2 regions of the Lentzea sokolovensis genome follow, and region 1 is predicted to be linked to the other one. Evidence: riboswitches for the same ligand, from Rfam matches in the RefSeq annotation. Region 1 holds a riboswitch; the other holds the start of a gene.
The links. Region 1 has a riboswitch for S-adenosylmethionine ahead of SK854_RS14660 (methionine ABC transporter ATP-binding protein). Riboswitches for the same ligand answer to the same signal wherever they lie in the genome.
Positions count from the first base shown of each region.

Region 2: it holds a riboswitch for S-adenosylmethionine, as region 1 does, so the genes downstream of both, thrC (threonine synthase) here and SK854_RS14660 (methionine ABC transporter ATP-binding protein) in region 1, are expected to answer to the same signal.

Region 1 is NZ_JAXAVU010000008.1:28,070-33,070, forward strand. It holds gene SK854_RS14645 (4-(cytidine 5'-diphospho)-2-C-methyl-D-erythritol kinase) at 1-185, opposite strand, end outside; gene SK854_RS14650 (MetQ/NlpA family ABC transporter substrate-binding protein) at 243-1,040, opposite strand; gene SK854_RS14655 (methionine ABC transporter permease) at 1,069-1,752, opposite strand; gene SK854_RS14660 (methionine ABC transporter ATP-binding protein) at 1,749-2,747, opposite strand; SAM riboswitch class I at 2,967-3,060, opposite strand; gene rsmA (16S rRNA (adenine(1518)-N(6)/adenine(1519)-N(6))-dimethyltransferase RsmA) at 3,149-3,979, opposite strand; gene SK854_RS14670 (transglycosylase family protein) at 4,200-5,001, opposite strand, start outside.
Region 2 is NZ_JAXAVU010000019.1:8,327-13,327, reverse strand. It holds gene SK854_RS46710 (DNA internalization-related competence protein ComEC/Rec2) at 1-1,823, shown strand, start outside; gene SK854_RS46705 (hypothetical protein) at 1,795-2,310, opposite strand; gene thrC (threonine synthase) at 2,362-3,618, opposite strand; SAM riboswitch class I at 3,630-3,764, opposite strand; gene holA (DNA polymerase III subunit delta) at 3,843-4,820, shown strand; gene SK854_RS46690 (hypothetical protein) at 4,830-5,001, opposite strand, start outside.

The DNA of each region.
Region 1 (5,001 bases):
TCGCCGTACACCTCGACTCCTGGCTCGTCGGCGACCGCGACCGTGACCTCGTCGACCAGGGACAGCGCCTGGAAGATCGTCACCAGGTCGTGGTAGCCGTCCGGGCGCACGTCTCCCACGGCCAGGTGCAGGTTGACCTTGGCCGGGACGCGAACTGTGACCGGGGGTGGAACGACTGCGAGCACCATGTCAGCGTACGGGCGTTCTGGTGTCCCGGACTCCTCCCCCGGCCACTGTCACCGTCAGACCGGGATGACCGAACCGTTGAAGGTCTGCTTGATGTAGTCCTTGACCTGCTGCGATCCGAGCAGCTCCGCCAGGTCCCTGACGCGCTTGTCGTCCTTGAGCTCGGTGCGCGTGACCAGGCCGTTCGCGTTCGGGTTGCCCTCGGCCTTCTCCAGCGCGAGCGAGTCGGTGGCGGGCTTGAGGCCGGCGTCGATGGCGTAGTTGCCGTTGATCACGGACGCGTCGGTGTCCTCCAGCGAGCGCGGCAGCTGAGCGGCCTCCAGGGGCACGAACTGCAGGTTCCTGGGGTTCTCCGCGAGGTCGCGCACGGTCGGCTGGTCCACGGCCTTGAGCTTGATCAGGCCGTTGGCCTCCAGCAGCTTCAGGCCGCGAGCCTCGTTGGTGGCGTCGTTGGCGACGGCGATCTTGGCACCCGACGGCAGCTCGTCGAGCTTCTTGACCTTCTTCGAGTACAGGCCGAGCGGCTCGACGTGGACGGGCTCGACCCACTCGACCTTGGCGCCACTCTCCTTGGTGAACGTCTCCAGGTACGGGACGGTCTGGAAGTAGTTGGCGTCGAGCGACCCGTCGACCAGCGCCGTGTTCGGCTGCACGTAGTCGGTGAACTCGACGACCTCGATCTTGAGACCCTTCGACGCGGCGAGGTTGTCGGCCACGTACTTGAGGATCTGGGCGTGCGGGACCGGCGAGACACCGACCTTCAGCGTGTCGGACGCGCTGGCACCCGACGAGCAAGCGGACAGAGCAGTCAAACCGGTCAAAGCGACTGCGATCAGGGCAGCACGAATACGCATGACGTTCCTTTTGAGAAATTGCTACGGGTCAGACGGAGGCGTGCCGGCGCCGGTCGGACGCACGGGCGGCACGGGTGAAACCGAGTTGGATCACGGTGGTGAGCACGGCGAGCCACGCCACGGTGCTCCACAGGATCCGGTCGTTGAAGCGCTGGTAACCCTCGCGGATCGCCAGGTCGCCGAGACCACCGCCACCGATCACGCCGGCCATCGCCGAGTACCCGATCAGGGCGATCACGGTGACGCCGATGGCGTTGATCAGCGCGGGCAGCGACTCGCGGATCAGCACGCTGCGCACGATCCTCAACGTCGAGGCGCCGGTCGTGATCGCGGCCTCGACCACGGTCACGTGCACCTCGGACAGGATGTTCTGCACGAGCCGCCCCACGAACGGGATCGCTCCCACGGCCAGCGGAACGATGACCGCCGTGCTGCCGATGGAGCCGCCGACGATGAGGCGGGTGACCGACGTGAGCGCGACGAGCAGCACGATGAACGGCATCGAGCGGCCCAGGTCGGTGACGAAGCTCAGGATCCTGTGCACCGCGGTGTTCGGCCGCAACCCGCCCTTGGCGGTGAGCTGCAGCCAGACACCTACGGGAACTCCGAAAACCGTGGCGATGACGGTGGAGACGCCGACCATGTACAGCGTCTCGCCGGTCGCTTCGAGGAGGAACGAAAGAACGTCGGACCAGGGTGTTGCAGACCTCACGCAGCTACTCCCTGGGGGCCCTTCAGGGACCTCTGCACCGAGCCGCCGGCCTCGCCGATCCACTCCAGGGCGGAGTCCGAGCGCTCGCCGTTCAGGCCGAGCCGGAAACGCGCGACCGGGGTCTCGCCCAGGCGCGTCAGACCGCCGCCGACGATGTTCAGCTCGACGCCGAACCGGTGCGCGGCCTCAGGCAGCAACGCGCCGACCGCGGCGAACCCGACGAGCACGACGTCCGCGACGCGGTCGTAGCTGCTCTCGTTGATCGGGTTCAGGTCGACGGCGGGCAGCAGCGCACTGCTCGTGCGGCTCGCGACGTCGTTGACCAGGTCCAGAACCTTGCCGTGCTCGACGACGCGGCCCTGCTCCAGCACAGCGACGTCATCGCAGATCTTGCGGACCACGCCCATGTCGTGCGTGACGACGAGAACGGTCACACCCAGCTCGGCGCGCGCACGGTCGAGCACGGTCAGCACGGAACCGGTGGTCTCCGGGTCCAGAGCGCTGGTCGGCTCGTCGGCGAGCAGCACGGACGGGTTGGCGGCGAGGGCGCGTGCCACGGCGATGCGCTGACGCTGCCCGCCGGACAGCTGGTCGGGGTAGGAGGCGGCCTTGTCGGTCAGCCCGACGAGGTCCAGCAGCTCGCCCACACGGGTGCGGCGCTGCGGTCCGGGGATGCCCGCGGACTCCAGCGGCAGTGCGATGTTGCCGGCGGCCGTGCGCTGACGGAGAAGCGAATCCCCTTGCGGCACAACGCCGATCTGGCGGCGGGCGGCACGCAGGGCCGACCCGTCGAGGCTGGTGATGTCGGTGCCGTCGACGCGGATCGCACCCGAGTCGGGACGCTCCAGCAGCGCGACGCACCGGGCGAGCGTCGACTTGCCGGCGCCACTCGGGCCGACGACGCCGAGCACGGTTCCGGCCTCGACGTCGAGGGTCACGCCGTTGAGGGCACTGACGCCCTGGAAGGACTTGGTGAGGTTTTCGACAGTGATCACGTCTGCTCCACGGCTGCGCGCGACAGCACACTGTCCGATTGAGACGGACGTGCGCGGTCGAAGTTTCTGCTCAGGTGTGCGCCACTCGATGACTGAGTGCGCGTCAAAGGACTCTGAAAAGGCGCCTTAGACGAGGTGGCGACGACATGCAGAAGACGAGCGACGGCACTGGTCGATGACTCGACGGCGCGTCAGCATTCGCACGGTACCCATGGTGCTCCTCCATCGGTCCTGGCGTTAGCACCTGCCCGCATCCAGCGGGTGGTTGCTGCGACGTCGTAGAGCCAGGTCTCTCAGTCGCTCCGGATGGCAAGTAGCAGTCAACCGGACGGACGTTCGGTTGCGCAAGCCAGATTCCGATTCGTTCGACAGATCACACTGTTGGCCGAAGGATCCCCGGCCTAGACCTCGGCGATCCGGATGAAGTCGATCACGCTCAGCTGCTCGCCCCGCTGCTGGGGATCCACACCCGCTTCGGCGAGCAGTTCGTCAATGTTTCCCGGGTTGCCGGCCCAGCCCTTGAGGGCGGCTCGCAGCGTCTTGCGGCGCTGCGCGAAAGCGGCGTCGACGATCGAGAAGAGCTTCTTCCGGTCCACTGTGGACAGCGGCTTTTCGTGGCGCTGGAACCACACCAGGCCCGAGTCGACGTTGGGCGCCGGCCAGAAGACGTTCTTGCCGATGGAGCCGGCCTTCTTGGACTCCGCGTACCAGGCGAGCTTCACACTCGGGACGCCGTAGATCTTGCTGCCGGGCTTCGCGGCCATCCGGTCGGCCACCTCGGCCTGGACCATGACGAGGCCCTTTTGGAGGCTCGGGAGTTCGGCCAGGAGGTGGAGCACCACCGGGACCGCGACGTTGTACGGGAGGTTCGCGACGATCGCGGTCGGTAGGACCGGCAGGTCTTCTTGGGTGACTTTCATGGCGTCCTTGAGGACGACGTGCAGCTTGCCCGCGTTGTCCGGGTCCATCTCGCCGACCGTCTGAGGCAGCCGCTGCGCCAGCGGCGGGTCGATCTCGACCGCCACGACCTGCTTGGCGGCGGGCAGCAGGGCGAGCGTCAGGGAGCCCAGGCCGGGGCCGACCTCCAGGACCACGTCGTCCTCCGTCAACCCGGCGGCGGCGACGATCTTGCGGACCGTGTTCGGGTCGTGCACGAAGTTCTGGCCGAGCTTCTTGGTCGGGCGGATGCCCAGCTCTTCAGCCAGACGACGAACTTCGGCAGGTCCCAGCAGGCTCACCGGTGCATTCTCGCAGGCTCGCCGGTGGAGGGATGGCTGGGCATGTCATGACCGCTTCACCGGGCAGGTCTTGGTTCACCCGCCTCGGCTTCGTCGTGACCCTGCGCGAGCCGCATCCGCGTGCACACCATGAGCCGGCCCCCGGAAACGACGAAGACCGCCCGTGGCGAACCAGGGCGGCCTTCGTCAGGGGGACGGAGAGGGTGGTGCGTGTTTACGGCAGGCCGAGCTTGGCGCGGCAGCCCGGCCAGGCGCCGTACGTGCCGCCGGAGCGGTCGCGGAGCTTGGTCGCGATGGCGATCTGCTGCTCGCGGGTCGCCTGGTGCGGAAGCTGCGCGTAGACGGTGCCGCCGTTCGAGGCCCAGGTGCTGGCCGAGAACTGGAGACCGCCGTAGTAGCCGTTGCCGGTGTTGATGGCCCAGTTGCCACCCGCCTCGCACTTGGCGAGACGGTCCCAGACCTCGCCGTCGGGCAGCGGCTTGGTGCCGACCGTGATCTTCTTCGGCTTCGGCTCCTTGGTGACCTTGCCGCCGATCTTCTCGCGGCTGATCTCCTTGCCGTTCTTCACGGTCACGCGGTACGTCGACGTCTGCTCGCCCGGCGTGCCGGGGTCGGTGACGGTCTGCTGGCCCGCGGTCATGTTCGGGTCGTTGGTCTTCTCGACCGGAGGCGCGACGGGCTCGTTCACGTTGATGACCGTGACGCCGGTGCGCGAGATGTAGACCTCGGCGCCGGTCGCGAGCTTCACGTCCATGCCGGACGCGACGGCGTCCTCGGGGCCGAGGGAGAGGTTCTCGGCCTTGAGCAGCTCGTCGACGGTCAGTGCGGTCGTCTGGACCTCGCGGACCGGGTTCGCGCCGTCGAAGAGCTTGATGTTCTTGCGGGTCTTGACCTCGACGCTCATGCCTTCCAGCGGCACGTCGTGCGAGCCGGGCATGGACATCCAGGCGCCTTCGAGCGGCACGCCGAACTGCTTGGCGGCCTCCTCGACGGTGACCGAGCGGACCCAGTCCTCG
Region 2 (5,001 bases), on a different contig from region 1:
TCGTCCTGGTGCTGCACGATCCGGCGCTGGGCGGTGATCCGGGGTTCGCGTTGTCCGTGGTGGCGACGGCGGCGTTGGTGCTCGTCGCGCCGAGGTGGGCGCGTGCGCTCAAACGGCGTGGCGTGCCGAACGGGCTGGCCGAGGCGATCGTCGTGCCGATGGCCGCGAGCCTCGCCACGGCTCCGTTGGTGGCGGGATTGTCCGGGCAGGTGAGCCTGGTGTCGGTGGTGGCCAACCTGGTCGCCGGTCCGGTGGTCGCGCCGGCGACGGTGCTGGGTGTGCTGGCGGCGGCCGTCGCGCCGCTCTCGCCCTGGGCGGCCGAGGTCATCACCCGCGTTGCCGGACCCGCGGTGACCTGGCTGATCCAGGTCGGCCGGCAGGCGGCTTCCGTGCCCGGTGCGGCGGTCGGCTGGCCCGCCGGCTGGGCCGGGGCGATCGCGCTGACGGCCGTCACCGTCGTGGTCGTGTCGTTGCTGCGGTTCAAGAAGACGCGGACGTTGGTCGTCGCTGTGCTCGTCGGCGGGTTCGTGGTGCTGGTGCCCATGAGAGTCGTGGCGCCGGTCTGGCCGCCCGACGGGTGGAAGGTCGTCAGCTGCGATGTGGGCCAGGGCGATGCGCTGGTCCTGGCCACCGACACAGCGGACACGGCGGTTCTCGTCGACACCGGGCCCGACCCCGGCGCGGTGGACCGTTGCCTGAAGACGTTGGGAATCAAGAAGATCCCGCTGGTGGTGCTGACGCACCTGCATGCGGACCACATCGGCGGTCTCGACGCCGTGCTCACCGGGCGTGCGGTGGGGGCGGTCGCGGTCGGGCCGCTCAAGGAGCCCGCGTGGGCGTGGAGGGAGGTCGGCCAACGAGCCCGCGCCCGGAACGTGCGGGTGGTCGAGCCGAAGGTGGGTGAGCGATTCACGTTGCCAGGACTGGAGTTGGAGGTGCTGGGACCGAGGCGGCCGCCGGTCGCTCAGGACGAGAACACGACGGTGAACGACTACTCGCTCGTGCTCAAGGCGCACACGAAGGCAGGCCGGGTGTTGCTCACCGGTGACGTCGAACTGGCCGGCCAGGCGGCGTTGCTGGGGGAGCGGGACCTCAATGCCGAGGTGCTCAAGGTGCCGCACCACGGTTCGCGGTACTCGCTGCCCGCGTTCCTCAAGGCGGTGCGGCCGCGGGTGGCGCTGGTGAGCGTCGGCACGGGCAACAGGTACGGGCACCCGAGTCCGCACGTCCTCGACGTGTTGCGAACGGGAGGCGCGTTGGTGTTGCGCACGGACAAGGACGGAGACCTGGCGGTGTTGCCGGGAAACCGAATCGTACGAAGGAGAAGAGATGGTCTGGGTCAGGTTGTTCAACGCGCGTTACCCGATTCCCGGTGGCACGCCAGGACTCGCATGGGCGCTGTGGCAGACGAACTACTCGGCGACGCCGTGGCCGCACGACGAGCTCAAACCCGATTTCGGTTACTACATCTGCGAAACGCTCGAAGACGGCACACGCGCCGTCACGTACCGGGCGACGACCACGCACGTGCTGCCGCCGACGAAGGCCGCGGCCCCGGAGGAGGCGTACGACCTCGCCGCGGAGCACGTGTTCGACGACGGCCTGCGGATCGCGCCGGACACCTGGCACGACTACCACTACAACGCGCTCAAGGCGGAAGCCCCGTGGCCGCAACGGATCGTGGCGTGGCGCGCGAACGTGGAACCGGTCGGACCACACGTCGTGGACGGCCTGCAGCGCTTCCCGCGCACGGGCTGGCTCAAGACGGAGGCGATCTCCCTGTGAGCAACGCGTTCAGTGGGCGTGGTCGGCAAGACTGTTGACCAGTGGCAGGGCCAGCGGTGTCGTTGTGGGCCACGGCAAGCTGCCTGGAGCCGATCGCCAGGTGAGATGCACTCGGGCGAACCACCCAGGGTCTTCTTCGACGCTGTAGACGACCTCGTCGCAGCCGCCGCAGCGAGCGATCGCGATGACCTTCTTGCCACGCAACGGGTGTTCGTCCGGGACTTCGGTCCGCAGTTGAGCTTCCAGCTCCGCTTTCTCGCCGTGCGGGATGAATGACCACGGCTCAGGCAGAGGTTGCAGCGTCGCGAACAGGTAGTCGTGTTCGGGACCAGAGCCCGCATCGGACCACGGGCCCGTGTCGCTTTCCGGTCGCCATGCGACGTGGTCACAGGTCTTGCACCGCCGAAGCTCACGTACCTGAAGAGGCTCATCAGGTGCAGGTCGGCGCACGGTGCGGCCGTTCAGCGGTGCAGAACAGGTCGGGCACAGGTCCACGCCCGGAGCATGGCAGGAGCCGATGATCAAGCACAACGCGGTTCGGGGACGCGGGCGCGTCCCCGAACCGGAGGGAGGTGATTAACCCAGTGCCTTGATGACGGCCTCGGCGGACGCCGGGACCGTCGCGCGCGGGCCGATCGTGTCGCCGAGCGCGTCGAGGGTCTTGAGGCCGTCGCCGGTGATCAGCAGCACGGTCTCGGCGTCCGGGTCGAGCTGGCCCGACTCGAACAGCTTCTTCGCCGTCGCGACGGTCACGCCGCCGGCGGTCTCGGCGAAGATGCCCTCGGTGCGGGCGAGCAGCTTGATGCCCTCGACGACCTCTTCGTCGGTGACGTCGTCGATGGCGCCGTTGGTGCGGCGCACGGCGTCGAGCACGTACGGGCCGTCGGCCGGTGCGCCGATCGCCAGCGAGCGGGCGATCGTGTCCGGGCGGACCGGGCGGATGACGTCGTGGCCCGCCTTGAAGGCGGCCGAGATCGGGGAGCAGCCGGTGGCCTGCGCGCCGAACACCTTGTACGGCGTCGCTTCGACCAGGTCGAGCTGGCCGAGTTCGCGGAACGCCTTGTCCACCTTGGTGAGCTGCGAGCCGGACGCGATCGGCACGACGATCTGGTCGGGCAGGCGCCAGCCGAGCTGTTCGGCGACCTCGTAGCCGAGCGTCTTCGAGCCTTCCGCGTAGTACGGGCGGACGTTGACGTTCACGAACGCCCAGTCCTCGTTCTCCGCGGCGAGTTCCTGGGCGAGGCGGTTCACGTCGTCGTAGTTGCCGTCGACGGCGATCAGGGCGCCGTCGTACACGGCGCTCATGAGGATCTTGGCGCGCTCAAGATTGGAGGGAACGAGAACGACCGACTTCCAGCCCGCGCGGGCGGCGGCCGCGGCGACGGCGTTCGCCAGGTTGCCGGTGGACGGGCAGGCCAGCACCTTGAAGCCGAGTTCACGGGCGGCGGCGAGCGCTACGCCGACGACGCGGTCCTTGAACGAGTGGGTGGGGTTGCCGGTGTCGTCCTTCACCCAGATCTTGCGGACGCCCAGGGCCTTGGCGAGGTTGTGCGCCTCGACCAGGCGGGTGCCGCCGGGATCGGTGTTCGGGTGCTGTTCCACAGTGGACGGAACAGGGAGAAGGCCGCGGTAGCGCCAGATCGACCTGGGGCCGGCTTCGATGTCCTCGCGCCGGATCTTCCCGAAGTCGTAGGCCACTTCCAGCGGCCCGAAACACTCGAGACAGGCGTACTCAGGAGCGAGAGGCGTTTCATTTCCGCACTCACGGCACAGCAGCGCGCGGGCGGGGCCGAGGTCGAACTTGGTGCTCGTAGGCACAGAGACAGCAGTCATCGCGAGGTATCTCCTCATCTTTCCCGCGAAATCGAACGGGTCGGAATTGGCACCGTGATCGTCTTCTACGCGCAGTTCTGCGCACAGCGGTGACGCCGGTTGCCGGGGCTTCGTCGGGCCGTTCCCTCTGCCCCTCTGGATGAGCGGTGTTCAGTTGTGGCTACCAACGTACGGCACCCGTCCGGTGGTCAGCCACCAACGTCCACGATTCGGGACGTGGGAAGATGCGGAGCGTGAGCGCACCGGAGTCACTGCACCTCGTCATCGGCGAGGAGGAGTTGCTGGTCGAACGTGCTGTTCGGGCGGCTCTCGAGGCTGCCCGCGAGGTCGATTCGACCGCCGATCTGACCCGCGTCCAGGTGACTGATCTCACGGCTCCGGAGCTGGCCGAACTGGTGAGTCCGTCGCTGTTCGCGGAGGGGCGCGTGATCGTCCTGCAGAACGGGCAGGACATCAGCAAGGAGGTCGCCGACACGGTGCTCTCCTACGTCAAGGCGCCCGCGGACGGGGTCACGCTCGTCGTCGTGCACACGGGCGGTGGTCGCAGCAAGGCGGCCAAGGACCTGCCCGGACAGCTGAAGAAGGCCGGTGCCGTGGTCACGGAGTGTGCCAAGGTCACCAAGTCCGCTGAGCGCGAGGCGTTCGTGCGCAACGAGGTGCGGCGGGCGGGCGGCAAGATCGACCCGGACGCCGTCGCCACGCTCATCGACGCCGTGGGCACGAACCTGCGCGAGCTCGCGGCGGCCTCGTCGCAGCTCGTTTCCGACACCGACGGCAAGGTGACGGTCGAGGAGATCCGCCGCTACCACCAGGGCAAGGCCGAGGTGACGGGGTTCGCCGTCGCGGAGAAAGCCGTTGTCGGTGACCGGGCGGGTGCCATGGAGGCGTTGCGCTGGGCCATGCAGCTCGGCGTGCCGCACGTGCTGGTCGCGGACGCGTTGGCGGACGCGGTGCGCACGGTCGCACGCGTGACCGCGGTGGGGCGCGCCGACCCGTTCAGCCTGGCCGGTCCGCTCGGCATGCCGCCGTGGAAGATCAAGAAGGCGCAGGCCCAGTCGCGTGGTTGGGACCAGGCGGGGCTCGCCGACGCGATGCAGGTGGTCGCGGGGCTCAACGCCGACGTGAAGGGCGTGGCGGCCGACGCCGACTACGCGCTGGAACGTGCCGTGCTTCGGATCGTGGCCGCGCACAGCCGCCGCTGATCCGCGAGATCACCGCGAGCGCGGGATCCCGATCAGGTACTGGGCTCCCGTGAAACCGGGTTCGACGCCGATCGTCCAGGTGAACGACTCGGTGCCGTCCAGGCCGTCGACCATCCGCCGCAGTTCCGCGCGCCCGTACATGCGCAGGAACGACACGACGCTGTCCCAGAACATCATGAAC